2 regions of the Enterobacter cloacae complex sp. IR5418 genome follow, and region 1 is predicted to be linked to the other one. Evidence: predicted binding sites of a transcription regulator. Region 1 holds the regulator's gene; the other holds the start of a gene.
What was found. The regulator PurR, encoded in region 1, represses purine synthesis genes. The targets are predictions, from matches to a motif close to CANGCAAACGTTTGCNTG.
Positions count from the first base shown of each region.

Region 1 (5,046 bases):
TTGCCGAAATGCCTTCCATGGTAAAACGGGAGCACTCCGGCTCCCGTTAACACTTAATATTTATCGTATTTAATCGAACCAAATTCAGTATAGGCCGCAAAATTTGGTGATTCAACAGAAAATTGTTAGCAACCTAATCACTGGTTATTAACATAATTTCCCATGCAATCAGGCGTGCGACGTTTCTGTCTGCGCGCGATGGGCAGAGGATTGCATGCGATAGCCCAGCCCTGCCAGCGCAACGGTAACCAGCATCACGCTGGTAGTGGTGAGCAGCGGTGTGGCAATCAGCGCAGAGACCACGAGGCTGGCCAGGAAACACAGGCCAAGTTGCAAGGTATTTTGCAGCGCGGCAGCGCGGCCTGTCGCCTGCGGGAAAGGACGCAACGCCTGGGCCACAACGATAGGGTAGATGGCCCCGTTCGCGATCGCCATGACGCAGAACGGAATCAAAATTTCTGCCAGCCCGGCGCCAGGAATAAAGCCTACGCCCCAGGTCGCAATCACGCTTAACGCATACAGCACCAGTAACCAGGGCAGCATCTGCTGGCCATCCCATTTTTGCAGTGCGGCGCGACAGCCATAACCGCCCACCAGGAAGGCGATGGTCTGTGGAACGTAGCTCAGGCCGATAGCCGCCGGGCTGTAGCCCATATCATGCAGAATGAACGGCGAACCGGTCAGCCAGGCAAAGAAGCTGGCAGAGCAGGCGGCATAAATCAGCACGTTACCGCGATAGGCTTTTGCCCGCAGTAAGGTGGTAAAAGTAATGGGCTTCGCGTCCGGATGTGTCTCTTTTTTATGTGCTGGTTTAAGCCCGATTGCGGGCAGCATGAGCACCAGCGTGATGGCAAAGAGCGTGGCAAAAATGGCCTGCCAGTCGAAATGCGCCAGGATCCAGCTGCCCAGCAGCGGGGCGAGGGCCGGTGACAGGCCAACCAGCGGCATAATGGTGGCGAAAATGCGGTTAGTGCGCGAGGCCGGATAATAATCGGTCACCAGCGCCTGCCAGGTGACCGCTGCGGCACAGACGCCGACCGCCTGAATAAAGCGCAGCGCCAGTAGCCAGGCGGCATCGCGGACCCACAGCATACCCAGACAGCCTACGGCAAAAATCGCCAGCCCCAGCAACAGGACAGGTTTACGGCCAAAACGATCCGAGAGCGGCCCCCACAGCAATTGCGCAAAAGCAAAGCCGGCAAGGAACAAGCTTAAACTGGCGCTGATGGCGGCGGCAGGGGTTTGCAAATCTTCCTGCATCGCGGCGAACGCGGGCAGATACATATCGGTCGCCAAAAAGCCCAGCACGCTTAAGCCGCCGAGCCAGACTAAAAATCCTTTCCTGGGTTGCACTGTTTATTCTCCTGAGGAGGCAGGTGTACGTTGGCGCAGAGTGTAGGGAGTGCAAAGCGGCTTGTGAAACGCTAATATTTGGCGGGTCCATTCAAAAATTTTGCAGGCAAAAGATGTGGTCAGATTATTCCCTTGAAGTGGTCGATGCCGTGGCGCGTAACGGCAGCTTCACCGGTGCCGCCCAGGAGCTGCATCGCGTTCCTTCGGCTATCAGCTATACGGTGCGTCAGCTTGAAGCATGGCTGGCGGTCCCGCTGTTTGAGCGGCGTCATCGCGATGTAGAACTCACGCCTGCCGGAGCGTGGTTTTTGAAAGAAGGGCGGTCTGTTATCAAAAAAATGCAGATCACCCGCGAGCAGTGTCAGCAGATCGCCAACGGCTGGCGCGGGCATCTCTCAATCGCGGTAGATAATATCGTTAAGCCGGAACGGACCCGGCAGATGATCGTCGATTTTTATCGTCATTTTTCCGACGTCGAACTGCGTGTATCGCAGGAAGTGTTCAACGGCGTCTGGGACGCGCTGGCGGACGGCAGGGCAGAGATGGCGATTGGTGCAACCCAGGCGATCCCGGTTGGTGGGCGCTACGCGTTTCGCGACATGGGCATGCTGAGCTGGACCTGCGTAGTCGCGCGCGATCACCCGCTGGCGGCGCTGGAAGGGCCGTTGAGCGATGACACCTTGCGCAACTGGCCTTCGCTGGTGCTGGAAGATACTTCCCGTTCGCTGCCCAAGCGCATTACCTGGCTGCTGGATAATCAGCGCCGCGTGGTCGCGCCGGACTGGGAGTCGTCAGCCACCTGTCTGAGCGCGGGGCTGTGTGTTGGCATGGTGCCGGTGCATTTTGCGCGTCCGCGCATCGACGCGGGGGAGTGGGTGGCGCTGACGCTGGAAAATCCCTTCCCGGATGCTGCGTGCTGTCTGACGTGGCAGCAAAACGACGTCTCACCCGCCATGGCCTGGCTGCTGGATTATCTGGGTGACAGCGAAACGCTGAACCGGGAGTGGTTACGGGGGCCAGCATAGCTGACCCCGTAAAAGGATTAACGACGGTAGTCGCGGAACGGACCGTCCGCAACGGAACGGCGTTCAATCAGGCGCGGATGGACTTCAATGGACTGGGACTGTTCACGCTTGTTGACGATCCTGTCCATCAGCATATTGAAGGCCGTTTCACCCAGCGAATCTTTTGGCTGGTGAATGGTGGTCAGCGCCGGGGTAAAGAAGCGGGCGTTGCGCACGTTGTCATAGCCAATCACCGAGATGTCCTGCGGGACGCGCAGGCCGAGTTCATCTGCCGCGCAGAGCGCGCCCATCGCCATGATGTCGCCGCCGCAGAACACCGCGGTAGGGCGATGTGGCTGGGAGACGATCTGCTGCATGGCGCGATAGCCCGACTCCGGCTCAAAGTCGCCCTGAACAATCCAGTTTTCCGGTACGGTGATCAGCGCCTCTTCCATCGCTTTCATGAAACCGGCCAGACGGCCAGCACCGGTGTTACGCTCCAGCGGCCCCGGGATCACGCCAATCTCACGGTGACCACGCTCTACCAGGTAACGCCCCGCCATGTAACCGCCTTCAAAGGCGTTATCAATCACGGAGTCGGTGAAGTCTGCGCGGGCTTCGCCCCAGTCCATCACCACCATTGGAATGTGGCGATACTCTTCCAGCATGGAAAGGACCGACTCCGGGTATTCAGAGCACATGACCAGCAGACCGTCCACGCGCTTTTGCGCCATCATCGACAGGTAAGCGCGCTGTTTTTCAATGTTGTTCCACGCGTTGCCCAGAATCAGGGTATAGCCTTTCTGGAAGCAGTTTTTTTCTACGGCTTCGATGATTTCAGCAAAGTAGGCCGCTTCACTGCTGGTGGCCAGCAGGCCAATCGATTTGGTGTGATTAACCTTCAGGCTACGGGCGACCGCACTCGGCGAGTAGTGCAGTTCTTTGATTGCCGCCCAGACGGCATTACGTGTTTCTTCAGCGACAAAACGCGTTTTGTTAATAACATGTGATACGGTTGTAGTGGAAACGTTTGCGCGTTTTGCTACGTCTTTAATTGTTGCCATTAAATGTCACTCCAGACCATATCCTAAGCTCCTGAAAAATATGAAGGTAAACGTTTGCCTTCTCTCACCCTTATTACGCAAACATGAGTTGCGACACGCCGGGAAAACGACACAGGACGTCAGGAGGGGGTCAGTGGCCGGTACGCTAATAAATTTAGCGTGGAATTTTGTCCTATCTTGATGAAAAGGGGAAGAGGTAAAGTGGATATCCGTTTAAATCCTGGAAGATTTTTGACCTGAACTGTGTAAAAATGAGCAAGCTCACTTTTCGTAGGGTGAATAAAAGGAGAAAAATTGATGAGTACCGATCTGAAGTTTTCGCTGTTTACCACCATTGTTGTTCTTGCTCTTATCGTCGCCGGTGGATTAACGGCTGCGCTGCACTGATTTACACAGGGGGAGACGCTTCTCCCTCTCTTTCTGCAACTGTTCCTTCTCCGGCAAAAATCTTTTGCCAAAATGTTAACTTCTCATTTTTTGTGATTGATGTCATGCTTTTGACTTCTTAGTTCTGTGTCGTGTCAGGACACGGCATCCGGAGTTCATTCATGAAAATCAATTTTCCCCTGCTGGCCCTGGCGATTGGCGCTTTTGGGATTGGCACCACTGAATTTTCCCCAATGGGGTTACTGCCTGTTATCGCCCGGGGGGTGGACGTCTCTATCCCTGCGGCCGGTATGTTAATCAGCGCCTACGCGATCGGCGTGATGGTGGGCGCGCCGCTGATGACGCTGCTGCTTTCGCACCGTGCGCGCCGCAATGCGCTGATTTTCCTGATGGCAATTTTTACTCTCGGAAATGTGCTTTCCGCAATTTCGCCGGATTACACCACGCTGATGCTTTCCCGTATTCTGACCAGCCTCAACCATGGCGCCTTCTTCGGACTGGGCTCGGTTGTTGCTGCCAGCGTGGTGCCAAAACATAAGCAGGCCAGTGCGGTCGCCACCATGTTTATGGGCCTGACGATCGCTAATATCGGCGGCGTTCCGGCAGCCACCTGGCTGGGAGAAGCCATCGGCTGGCGTATGTCTTTCCTCGCCACCGCGGTGCTGGGCGTGGTCGCCATGGTCGCGCTGTTCTTCTCTTTGCCAAAGGGGAGTGCCGGAGAACGTCCGGAAGTGCGTAAGGAGCTGGCGGTGCTGATGCGTCCCCAGGTGCTCTCCGCGCTGCTCACCACGGTGCTGGGGGCGGGGGCGATGTTCACCCTTTATACCTATATCTCCCCGGTGCTGCACGATATTACCCACGCAACGCCACTCTATGTTACCGCGATGCTGGTGCTGATTGGCGTCGGTTTTTCGATTGGCAACTATCTCGGCGGGAAATTTGCCGACCGCTCCGTCAGCGGGACGTTGAAAGGCTTCTTAACCCTGCTGATTGTCATCATGGTCGCTATTCCGTGGCTGGCGCGTAACGAAGTGGGCGCTGCGATTGCCATGGTGGTGTGGGGCGCCGCAACCTTTGCCGTCGTGCCACCGTTGCAGATGCGCGTGATGCGCGTCGCGCACGAAGCGCCGGGGCTTTCTTCGTCCGTTAATATCGGCGCGTTTAACCTGGGCAATGCGCTGGGGGCCGCAGCGGGCGGGGCGGTGATCTCCGGTGGTTTGGGTTACAGCTTCGTGCCG
Region 1 covers NZ_JBMKHS010000047.1:12,973-18,018, reverse strand. Annotated here, with positions in the region: gene punC (purine nucleoside transporter PunC) at 169-1,353, opposite strand; gene punR (DNA-binding transcriptional activator PunR) at 1,467-2,378, shown strand; gene purR (HTH-type transcriptional repressor PurR) at 2,396-3,421, opposite strand; gene ACOTX7_RS21980 (YnhF family membrane protein) at 3,719-3,808, shown strand; gene ACOTX7_RS21975 (MFS transporter) at 3,970-5,046, shown strand, end outside.

Region 2 (5,046 bases), on a different contig from region 1:
GTTGCGCGACGAGCGCGGCGTCCAGCAGGGCGGTAAATTCCGCGAAGCGTTGCAGCCCCAGACGGCGACGAATGGCGAACAGGCCGTGGTGCAGGTATTCGCTGTACGCTTTCCAGCCCGCTTCCTCGCCGTAGGCAGCAGAAAAATCGGCCCACATGTGGTCAAAATACTCTTCGCGCAGGCGCTCCAGGCGGATCTCAAACGGATCTTCGACCACCACGATAGGGGCGTCAGCCATGCGGTCGCGCAGGCACTCCGGCAGGTGGTTAGAGCCAATCATCCGGCCCTCATCCTCCAGTACCCAGCGCGTGGCATCTTTTTTCAATAGCTCAACCGCAAGGTGATTCTCGAAGCTCGCCTGAGAAAGCTGCGGGGTGAGCGTGCGGCCAAACGACGAGCCGCGATGGTGCGCCAGCCCTTCCAGATCAATGCCCTGTACGTGCTGTTTCACCAGCAGCGTTTTACCGTTGCCGGTACAGCCGCCGATAAGCACCATCGGTTTCTGTGACTGCTCAACGGTCACCTGAATCGCCGTCTGGCGCAGGGCCTTATAGCCGCCGCGGATCAGCGGGTAATCGACACCCGCCGCTTTCAGCCAGGCCTGGGAGATGTGTGAGCGCTGACCGCCGCGCGCGCAGCAGAGATAGCCCTCAGGATGGGTCAGGCAGGCTTCGCGCCAGGCGTTGATGCGCGCCTCTCGCGTCTCGCCGTTCACCAGGCGATGGCCGAGCGTCAGTGCGGCTTCGGGTCCCTCGCGTTTATAGCAGGTGCCGACGGCGGCACGCTCGTCGTCGTTCATCAAGGGCAGGTTGAGTGCGGCGGGCATCGCACCCTGGGCAAATTCGATCGGCGCGCGAACGTCGATTATTGGGGTATCGGACGCGAGGATCGCGCGATAGTCCGTTCCATCGTTCATGATGATTCCAGAAGAAAACTGAGCAGCAATGGGCGGGGATTGTACGCCGGGGAAGGGGAAGGTCAACTCCCCGGCGGGGATACTTACTTCAGTTTTGACTGCGCCCAGACAATGCCGCTTGCATAGTCTGGCGGCAGCAGGGGAACAATCGCTTCCAGCGTGGCGCTCAGGCGATCCGTGTCGGTATCGTTCAGGTTAAGGTGGCCCACTTTACGACCCGGGCGGACCTCTTTGTCGTACCAGTGCAGGTGCACCAGCGGCAGCTTCAGCCAGTTGTAGTTCAGATCGGTGCCGATCAGGTTGATCATCACCGACGGGCTGGTCACCACCGGCTGCGGCAGCGGCAGGTCAGTAATGGCGCGCAGATGCAGCTCGAACTGGCTGATGGAGGCACCGTTTTGCGTCCAGTGGCCGCTATTGTGCACGCGCGGCGCCAGCTCGTTGATAAGCAGGCCCGACGGCGTGACGAAGCACTCCATCGCCATCACGCCTACGTAGCCCAGCTCGTGCATGATGGCAGAAAGCATCTCTTCCGCCTGCGCCTGCTGGTCGGCATTGGCCTGCGGAAAGACGACGCTGGTGCGCAGAATGCCGTCCTGATGCAGGTTATGCGTCAGGGGGTAGAACACCGTGCGGCCATCGTGCCCGCGTGCGCCCACCAGCGACACTTCACCGCTGAAGTTAATGCCCTGCTCGACGATGCACTCGCCGTAGCAGTCGTCCGGCAGTTCGGCGGTGTCGTGCGCGCGCAGGCGCCACTGGCCGCGACCGTCGTAGCCACCCACGCGACGCTTCACGATCGCCAGTTCGCCCAGCATCGCGAACACGTCGTTCCACTCGCTTTTGTCAGACAACAGCTGCCACGGCGCGGTCGCAAGACCGAGCTTATCGAAAAGCTGTTTTTGCGTGAGACGGTCGGCGATGATCGGGAATACGTCGCGGTTCACAAAGGCGTTATGGCGCGCCAGTTCGCGGGTCAGGGCGGTTTCCGGCCAGCGTTCAATTTCGGCGGTGATCACGCTCTGATGGAACGGCACCGCTTCCGGCTCGGCATCCAGCCCGACGGGCCAGACGGCAATACCCAGCGGCTCACCGGCCTGACGCAGCATGCGGCCAAGCTGACCATTACCGAGAACGCAAACCTGCTTCATGCTGCACCCCGCGGATCCGGGTTATCCAGCACCTCGTCGGTCTGGGCTTTACGCCACTCAGCCAGACGCTGATGTAAGTCTTTATCATGCGTCGCCAGGATCTGCGCGGCCAGCAGGGCGGCATTTGCAGCACCCGCTTTACCAATCGCCAGCGTACCGACAGGAATGCCGCGCGGCATCTGGACGATAGAGTAAAGGCTATCCACCCCGCTTAACGCGGCGCTTTGTACTGGAACACCCAGTACCGGCACCAGCGTTTTGGCGGCAATCATGCCCGGCAGATGTGCTGCGCCGCCCGCACCAGCAATGATCACCTCGTAACCGTTCACTTCGGCGCTTTCGGCGAAGCTGAACAGTTTATCCGGCGTACGGTGCGCGGAAACCACTTCAACATGGTGCGGAACATTCAGGATTTCAAAGATTTCGGCGGCGAACTGCATGGTAGCCCAGTCGCTTTTGGACCCCATCACGATGGCGACACGCGCCGGATTATTGCGGGAAGACATGCGTCTTAAAACTCCTGTGGTGCGGAACACACTGCTTTCGAGGGCACAGAGAATAGCATGTAATACCGGCAAGGAAAACGGTTGCGTTGTCGAGAAATGGGCGAAAAAACGGGGAGAGGTTAAAACGGGAAGGCGATCAGTTCCACACCTTCCGGCGTGACTTTCACCATCGATCCTTCCCTGTGCCAGGCGCCTAAAACGACGCGATGGGCCGGTTCACCGTTGGCGATAAGGGAATGCACATCGGGACGATGGGTATGGCCGTGGATCAGCCACTGAACGCGATGCTTTTCCATTACGTTCACCACCGCCTGCGGGTTGACGTCCATAATGGTCATCGATTTGCTGCTGTTGGCGGCTTTGCTGCCCGCGCGCATTCTGGCGGCGATGCGGTTGCGGATAAACAGCGGCAGGGCGAGGAACATTTTCTGGATCCACGGGGTGTGGACTTTGGCGCGAAACGCCAGGTAGCCGGTATCGTCGGTGCAGAGCGTATCGCCGTGCATGATCAGAATATTGCGGCCATAGAGGTCGAGCACCTGCTCTTCCGGCAGCAGCGTCATGCCGCTCTCGCGGGCGTAGCGCTGGCCAATCAGGAAATCACGGTTGCCGTGAATGAAATAGCAGGGGACGCCGGAATCCACCAGTGCTTTAATGGCCGCAGCCATGTCACGGTGCAGCGGGTTCGGGTCGTCGTCGCCAATCCAGGCCTCAAACAGGTCGCCCAGAATGTACAGCGCATCGGCGCTTTTCGCTTCACCGTGTAAAAAACGCAGAAAACCGGCGGTGATCGCCGGTTCTTCTGTTTGCAGATGCAGATCCGCAATAAAGAGTGTCGCCACCAATTACTCGCTGACGGTCACGCTTGTGATCACAACGTCTTCTTTAGGAACGTCCTGGTGCATACCGCTGCGGCCAGTAGAAACGGCTTTGATCTTGTCGACCACGTCCATTCCTTCAACCACTTCTGCGAATACGCAGTAGCCCCAGCCTTGCAGGCTTTCGCCAGAGAAGTTCAGGAAGTCGTTGTCCGCTACGTTGATGAAGAACTGTGCGGTTGCAGAGTGTGGCGCCTGAGTACGGGCCATTGCCAGCGTACCACGGGTGTTTTTCAGGCCGTTGTTCGCTTCGTTTTTGATCGCTTCTTTCGTCTCTTTCTGGCGCATGCCAGGCTCGAAACCGCCGCCCTGGATCATAAAGCCGTTGATCACACGGTGGAAAATAGTGTTGTTGTAGAAACCTTCGCGGCAGTAGTCCAGGAAGTTTTTAACTGTTTCAGGCGCTTTGTCATCAAAGGTTTTGATTACGATATCGCCATGATTAGTGTGGAAAGTAACCATTTTTGCATCCTGTTCCGTTATTGTGGTGCGTCGACCCGTGCTCGGGTCACATATAGGGGCTTGTTATAGCATAACCACAGGACACGATCACCTTGCATTGTGTGCTGACCATACTCCGAATTATGGGTATTATAAGGAACAAACAATCCACACACGTGTTTACATGGAATCTTCGATGTTAAAAATCTTTAATACAATGACGCGCCAAAAAGAGGAATTTAAACCTATCCATGCCGGGGAAGTTGGCATGTACGTGTGTGGTATTACGGTTTACGATCTCTGTCATATCGGCCATGGCCGTACCTTTGTCGCGTTCGACGTGGTGTCACGCTACCTGCGCTTCCTGGGTTATAACCTGAAGTACGTGCGCAACATTACCGACATTGACGACAAAATCATTAAACGTGCTAATGAAAATGGCGAAAGCTTTGTCGCGCTGGTGGATCGCATGATCGCGGAAATGCACAAAGATTTTGATGCCCTGAATATTCTGCGCCCGGACAGCGAGCCGCGCGCGACCCATCACATTCATGAAATCATCGAGATCACCGAAAAGCTGATCGAACGCGGTCACGCCTATGTGGCGGACAACGGCGACGTGATGTTCTCGGTGCCGACGGACCCCACCTACGGTGCGCTTTCCCGCCAGGATCTGGACCAGCTCCAGGCCGGTGCGCGCGTGGACGTGGTGGACGTGAAGCGTAATCCGATGGACTTCGTGCTGTGGAAGATGTCCAAAGCGGGCGAACCAAGCTGGCCATCCCCGTGGGGCGAAGGGCGTCCGGGCTGGCACATTGAATGTTCTGCGATGAACTGCAAACAGCTGGGCAACCATTTCGACATTCACGGCGGCGGGTCGGATCTGATGTTCCCGCACCACGAAAACGAAATCGCACAGTCTACCTGCGCCCACGGCGGCGAGTACGTGAACTACTGGATGCACTCCGGGATGGTGATGGTGGACCGCGAGAAGATGTCGAAATCGCTGGGCAACTTCTTCACCGTGCGCGATGTGCTGAAGTATTACGACGCGGAAACCGTGCGCTACTTCCTGATGTCTGGTCACTATCGCAGCCAGCTGAACTACAGCGAAGAGAACCTGAAGCAGGCGCGCGCTGCGCTGGAGCGTCTGT
Region 2 covers NZ_JBMKHS010000002.1:164,803-169,848, forward strand. Annotated here, with positions in the region: gene mnmH (tRNA 2-selenouridine(34) synthase MnmH) at 1-916, opposite strand, end outside; gene purK (5-(carboxyamino)imidazole ribonucleotide synthase) at 1,000-2,067, opposite strand; gene purE (5-(carboxyamino)imidazole ribonucleotide mutase) at 2,064-2,573, opposite strand; gene lpxH (UDP-2,3-diacylglucosamine diphosphatase) at 2,693-3,415, opposite strand; gene ppiB (peptidylprolyl isomerase B) at 3,419-3,913, opposite strand; gene cysS (cysteine--tRNA ligase) at 4,089-5,046, shown strand, end outside.
Region 2: a site for PurR is predicted at 2,644-2,661, ahead of purE (5-(carboxyamino)imidazole ribonucleotide mutase). Genes of this name have one in related genera too.